Regions from separate parts of the Nostoc sp. ChiQUE02 genome, predicted to be linked through region 2. Evidence: predicted binding sites of a transcription regulator. Region 2 holds the regulator's gene; each other region holds the start of a gene.
The links. Region 2 encodes HrcA, which represses chaperone genes, less so after heat shock. Its sites were predicted from a motif close to TTAGCACTCNNGANTCNNGAGTGCTAA; they were not measured.

Region 1 (2,278 bases), on a different contig from region 2:
CACCACCAGGAACAATACCTTCTTCCACAGCAGCTTTAGTAGCGTTGAGCGCGTCTTCAATCCGCAGTTTACGGTCTTTGAGTTCGGTTTCGGTTGCCGCACCCACTTTAATCACTGCCACGCCGCCAGCGAGCTTGGCGATGCGTTCTTGCAGTTTTTCTTGATCGTATTCAGAATCGGTTTCTTCCAACTGTCTGCGAATTTGACCAATCCGTTTTTGTACTTCTGGTTTGGTGAGACTACCAGCGACAATTGTGGTGCTTTCTTTGTCAATGGTGATTTTGCGGGCAGTTCCCAAAGCTTCTAGAGCAGCGGTATCCAAGCTTAAGCCGATTTCTTCCGAAATCAACTGTCCATCGGTGAGAATAGCAATATCTTCTAACAAAGCTTTGCGGCGATCGCCAAACCCAGGCGCTTTAATCGCAGCGACGGCTAGTACACCCCGCGCTTTGTTCACTACCAAAGTTGCCAAAGCATCACCTTCGACATCTTCAGCGATGATCAGTAAGGGCTGACCAGAACGAGCAACTTTTTCCAAAATTGGCACTAAATCTTGAATGCTGCTGATTTTTTTATCAGTAACCAAGATCCGGGCATTTTCAAATTCGACTATTTGCCGCTCGTTGTTGGTGACGAAGTAGGGAGAAATATAACCCCTGTCAATCTGCATCCCCTCAACCACTTCTAATTCGGTAGTTAAGGATTTTGATTCTTCAACGGTAATCACACCATCTTTGGTGACTTTTTCCATTGCTTGGGCTAGCATATCGCCAACTTCTTCATCGTTACCAGCAGAGACAGTAGCAACTTGAGCGATCGCACTTCCTTCTACTGGCTTGGCTACCTTGGCAATTTCTTGCACCAGTGCCTCAATAGTTTTGTCGATCCCGCGTCTCAAGCTAACTGGGTTACTACCCGCCGCGACGTTCTTCAAACCTTCCCGAATCAAGGCCTGTGCTAAAACTGTGGCGGTGGTTGTACCATCCCCAGCGACATCTTTAGTTTTTGAGGCCACTTCTTGGATGAGTCTTGCACCAGTATTTTCCAAAGGATCTTCTAATTCAATTTCCTTGGCAACAGTGATACCATCGTTGACAATTTGAGGTGCGCCAAATTTTTTCTCTAAAAGGACATTGCGACCTTTGGGCCCCAAGGTGATTTTTACGGCATCGGCAAGGGCGTTAACACCCCTTTCTAGAGCTCGCCGCGATTCCTCGTCAAATGCAATAATTTTCGCCATGTTTTATTTCTCTAGCGCTTCCATTAGACAATTTAGCACTCACAGAGCAAGAGTGCTAATCTCCCCAGCGGCTCAAGTTACAAATGGAAATAAAAAAATTGATTAATATACAGGTGATGCTCATTTTAGATACAGGCAGTAATGCTTGAATTGGGAGATGAATCTAGACAACTCCCTTAAGTCCCTCGGTATTGCCGACCCTAGCGGCACCGGCTGGTTGGCGGTAGTATTTACGTTCCTCTTAGCTTGGCTTGTAACGTGGCGTTTAATTCCGACAGTACGCAAATTCGCCTTGCGGGTAGGTTGGGCTGACCAACCTAACGCACGGCGACTCAATCGAGAACCTTTGCCCAATGCAGGGGGGCTGGCTATTTATGCAGGTGTGATTGCCGCGCTGGTATTAGCTAGCCTTTTACGACCCATCGAACTCCAAAATGTATTGGCTCAGGTGCTCACTATTCTGTTGGGGGGTTCGATATTAGTTCTTGTGGGCTTTATCGACGATCAATTCGGCTTACCGCCCTCTGTTCGATTGTGGGCGCAAATTGTCACGGCGCTGTTGCTGGTAGCTAATGGCATTAGTGTCCAAGTTCTGTTTGGCACCCCCATCGACTCGCTCCTGTCCATGTCGCTGACAGTACTATGGGTAGTAGGAATTACCAACGCCATCAACTTGATGGATGGTATGGATGGTTTGGCAGGAGGAATCAGCTTTATTACCGCCATGAGTTTGTTGGGCGTTGCAGCCCAATTTAACAATCGTGCAGCGGCAATCTTGGTACTCGCAGCTTTGGGAGGTGCTGCACTGGGCTTTTTACGCCATAACTTCCATCCGTCACGAATTATTATGGGTGATGCTGGAGCATACTTTTTCGGCTATGTGCTGGCAGCAACTAGTATTTTAGGCAAACTGCAACAAAACACAGTTTATGCGCTAATTCCTACGGTTTTATTTCTGTTGTTACCAGTGCTAGACACCACTCAAGTATTTGTGCGGCGGCTACTAGCAGGCAATAACCCTCTCAGTACTCCTGGCAA
Region 2 (2,278 bases):
AATTTGGTTATCAGGTACATCTGCACAAAACTTATCGACTGGTCCAAATCACAGTTCAGCATTAGACCTTGCAAAAAAATACGTATCTAATAATACTGTTGCAAGTGCAAGTTTGTGCAAAAATACGGTCATAAAGAAGCATAGTAAGGGTACATTAGAATTAGCAGCTTTTGCAAAAAAAGTTGAGCTACTATTTCAATCGCACTCTTAAAAACTGCCGTATGTATATAAACTTTAAAAATACTTATCATAATATAATTGTATAATTTGCTATCTTAATCAATTATTAATATTCTCTGTTTTCGATTAAATCCACAAATTTTTTCAGAGTTTGATTAAAATTTGCTTCAGCAAAACATACCTATGGAAGTTCAGCTAACAAATCGACAACAGCATATACTTTGGGCAACGGTACGTCACTACATTGCTACGGCAGAGCCTGTTGGTTCAAAGGCTTTGGTCGAAGAGTACGACCTGGGTGTAAGCTCGGCTACAATTCGTAATGTGATGGGCGTTTTAGAAAAGTCTGGATTACTCTACCAACCACACGCTTCTGCTGGACGTGTACCTTCAGATTCAGGCTATCGCATTTATGTTGATCAGCTAATTACACCTTCTCTGAGAGACGCTACGCGTAGCTCGCTTCCACGAAGTGGTACGGAAACTTTAGGGCGAGAAGTAGAGATGGCACTACAAAAGCGTCTCCAGTGGGAAGATTGGAGTTTAGAAACCCTACTGCAAGGAGCCGCGCAAATTTTAGCAACCTTGAGTGGTTGCATTAGCTTGATCACTATGCCGCAAACCACTACAGCGCTATTGCGACATCTGCAATTAGTGCAAATTGAAGCGGGGCGGATCATGCTGATTGTCGTGACTGATGGTTACGAGACACATTCCAAATTGATGGATTTGTCGCCAACACCAGAAGAAACACAACGGGATTCAGAGGTAATTGATCGCGAGTTGCAGATTGTTTCTAACTTTTTGAATAGTCACCTGCGGGGGCGAAGTCTGTTGGAATTAGCCTACCTCAACTGGAGCGAACTAGATCAGGAGTTCCAGCGCTACGGGGAATTCTTGAAAAACTCAGTTGCCGAATTGACTCGTCGCACTCTTGCACCGACTGCAACACAAATTATGGTTCGGGGTGTTTCAGAAGTTTTGCGCCAGCCGGAATTTTCCCAATTACAGCAAGTACAAACGATTATCCACCTGCTGGAAGAAGAACAAGACCAACTATGGCGATTAATATTTGAAGAACCAGAACCGGAGGATACTGGTAAACCAAAGGTAACGGTTCGCATTGGCGCAGAAAATCCATTAGAACCGATACGTACGTGCACCTTGATTTCTTCCAACTATCGCCGAGGTTCGATACCAGTAGGAAGTGTGGGGGTTTTGGGGCCAACGCGCCTAGATTATGAAAGTGCGATCGCAGTAGTAGCATCTGCTGCTGATTACCTCTCAGAAGCTTTCAGTTATTTCAATCCTTAAATCGTATCAGGTGATATTTAGGAACAAGCCGCTATGCCTCTAGGCGAGTGAACAATACCATAGCAAGCAGATAGCCAGATTTGTAGCGGCAAAATTAATAATTAATACTACTTAAATCTTTCATGCTTAGAAAAATTGCCTTTGGTCTACTGTGGCTAGGATTTGTTGTCTATGCTTTTTTCCTCGCGCCTCCCGATCAACCCGGTACGTTCGAGTTGATTAAAAAACTTTCTATCGGTCAGTGGCAAGGCGTTAACCCATTAGTCATAGCACTATTCAACCTCATGGGCATCTGGCCTCTTATTTATAGCGCAGTAGTTTTTATTGATGGTAGAGGACAAAAAATGCCTGCTTGGCTGTTTTCTACTGCTTCTTTGGCAGTTGGTGCTTTTGCTTTGTTGCCGTACTTAGCCCTACGAGAACCAAATAATCAGTTTATCGGTCAAAAGAATACCTTCCTCAAGCTGCTAGATTCTCGTGTGACTGGTTTAGTCTTAACGGTAGCCACGGTTATTCTAGTTACCTACGGTTTAAGAGGAGGAGATTGGGGCAGTTTTGTGCAAGAGTGGCAAACTAACCGCTTCATCAATGTGATGAGTTTAGATTTTTGCTTACTCTCCCTATTATTTCCCACATTAATGGGGGATGATATGGCACGTCGCGGTTGGCAAAAACCGCAGTTTTTCTGGTTAATAACCTTGATACCGCTATTCGGCCCATTGGTTTATTTATCCGTGCGTCCACCTTTGCCGGAAGTGGGTATAGACTCCATATCCAAGCAGCC
Region 3 (2,278 bases), on a different contig from region 2:
TGGTGCTGTCCTTGGTGATGGTGATCCGGCGAGCTTTACCCAAGCTATCCAGCTTGGTGTTATCTAGCTTCAAACCAGCATCTTCGGTGATTAGTTGACCACCAGTTAAAACAGCGATGTCTTCTAGCAGTGCTTTGCGGCGATCGCCAAAGCCAGGAGCCTTAACAGCAGCCACGTTGAGTACACCGCGTAAACGGTTTACTACCAAGGTTGCCAAAGCTTCTTTTTCGATATCTTCGGCGATAATCACCAAAGGACGACCAGCACGGGCTACTTGCTCTAACACTGGTACGAGGTCTTGTACCAAAGCGATTTTCTTATCGGTTAGCAGGAGGAAAGGCTCATCAAAAACCGCTTCCATCCGTTCAGCATCGGTGGCAAAATAGGGAGAGATGTAGCCTTTGTCAAAGCGCATCCCTTCAGTGATTTCCAACTCGGTGAACATAGATTTCCCTTCTTCTAGGGAAATTACGCCTTCTTTGCCCACCTTATCCATTGCTTGGGCAATCATCTGACCAACTTCTTCGTCATTACCAGCCGAGATCGCACCAACTTGGGCAATGGCTTTGGAATCTTCCACTGGACGGGCGTGTTCAGCAATTTTTTCTACCAAGAAGGCAGTAGCTTTGTCAATACCGCGCTTCAGGGAAATTGCGTTAGCACCAGCTGCAACGTTCCGCAAGCCTTCTTTGACGATCGCATGAGCTAAAACGGTGGCAGTGGTGGTGCCATCGCCCGCAGCATCGTTGGTCTTAGAAGCAGCTTGACGAATCAGAGCTACACCAGTGTTTTCAATGTGATCTTCTAATTCGATTTCTTTGGCAATGGTTACACCGTCATTCACAATTTGCGGTGCGCCAAATTTCTTTTCTAGGACTACGTTACGACCTTTTGGGCCAAGGGTAACAGCTACAGCCTCAGCCAGGATGTCAATGCCTCGTTCCAAGGCGCGACGGGCGTTTTCGTTGTAGATAATGCGCTTTGCCATAGGTGTCTAAATTCCGGGAGTAAGTCAATTTTTTTCTTGAATTGGGCATTGGGCATTGGGCATTGGGCATTGTCTTTGACATTCCCTATTCCCTATTCCCCACTCCCCACTAGATAACAACTGCTAAAATATCTTTTTCAGAAAGCAGTACATATTCTTCGGTGCCGAGCTTGATATCAGTGCCAGCGTACTTAGAGTACAGCACCTTATCGCCGACTTTAATTTCCAATTCCTGACGGCTACCGTCATCATTACGCTTGCCAGGACCAAGGGCGACTACTTCCCCTACCTGGGGCTTTTCCTTGGCGGTGTCGGGCAAATACAGACCACCTGCGGTCTTTTCCTCAGAGGCGCTCACTTTTACGAAAACGCGATCGCTCAAAGGCTTAACTGTAGAAACGCTTAGAGATAAAGCTGCCATAATTATTTTCTCCAGAGTTTAGCACTCTCAACTCCTGAGTGCTAATCTACCGAAAAGTGGCGTCCAATGGCAAGAATTCCTTGAGTACGGGTTCCCGAACTAGAGAGTCATAGATGTACTTAAGTATAAATGCTTAATTATTTCTACCTTTCGGGTTCTGTTCCGTAAGTTACGAAGAGAGTAGGGAGTGGGGAATTAGGAGTTAGGAGTTAGGAGTTATAAAAATTTTCCTCATTCCCTTTCTCAGCAACTTTATTTGCAAAGCTTGGAAATTGTTATAGAACTGTAATCAGGGAGCCGCTCGATGAGTAACAATACAGTAATCCAGTCCAGCCATCAAATCCCCAAAACCACTAAATCCCTAGAATGTAAGACCCTGAGTAATTGTGTAGAAAGTTTAGGACTTGCAAAAATTCAGCGGTACATTTTCATTTGCGCTGACCAGACAATTGCCAATTGCTGCTCAAAACGAGCTAGTCTGGAATCCTGGGAATACTAAAAAAGCGACTTAAAGAGTTAAAACTTGATGAGCCGCAACAGAGTCATCCCATTTGTGTCTATAAAACTAAAGCCAACTGCTTGCGTGTTTCTTGTTCTAGACCCATAATAGTGGTTTACCCTGATGGTGTCTGGTATCGCCAAGCAAACCCGGAAGTTATTGAGCGGATCATCCAAGAACACTTAATAGGCAATAAGGTGGTAGAAGAATATGCAAGAATATGCATTTTGAACCCATCCTTTGCCAGAAACTTCCCCAGTTTCTTGTGAACACCTCATAGAGGCTTAACAACCGAAGGATATGGTACAGCAGTAAGCTTTAAGAAAGTGCGGGTTGGTTTTGAGGTAGGGTCATCTTTAAGCCAATACTT

Region 1: groL (chaperonin GroEL) is a predicted target of HrcA. The motif match lies at 1,273-1,299, and genes of this name have one in related genera.
Region 3: groES (co-chaperone GroES) is a predicted target of HrcA. The motif match lies at 1,428-1,454, and genes of this name have one in related genera.

The regions. Positions count from the first base shown of each region.
Region 1 covers NZ_JAVRBN020000068.1:9,416-11,693, reverse strand. Annotated here, with positions in the region: gene groL (chaperonin GroEL) at 1-1,240, opposite strand, end outside; gene RM347_RS32735 (MraY family glycosyltransferase) at 1,398-2,278, shown strand, end outside.
Region 2 covers NZ_JAVRBN020000005.1:326-2,603, reverse strand. Annotated here, with positions in the region: gene hrcA (heat-inducible transcriptional repressor HrcA) at 364-1,494, shown strand; gene RM347_RS06625 (DUF2834 domain-containing protein) at 1,617-2,278, shown strand, end outside.
Region 3 covers NZ_JAVRBN020000001.1:121,482-123,759, forward strand. Annotated here, with positions in the region: gene groL (chaperonin GroEL) at 1-988, opposite strand, end outside; gene groES (co-chaperone GroES) at 1,098-1,409, opposite strand; gene RM347_RS00560 ((2Fe-2S) ferredoxin domain-containing protein) at 2,019-2,177, shown strand.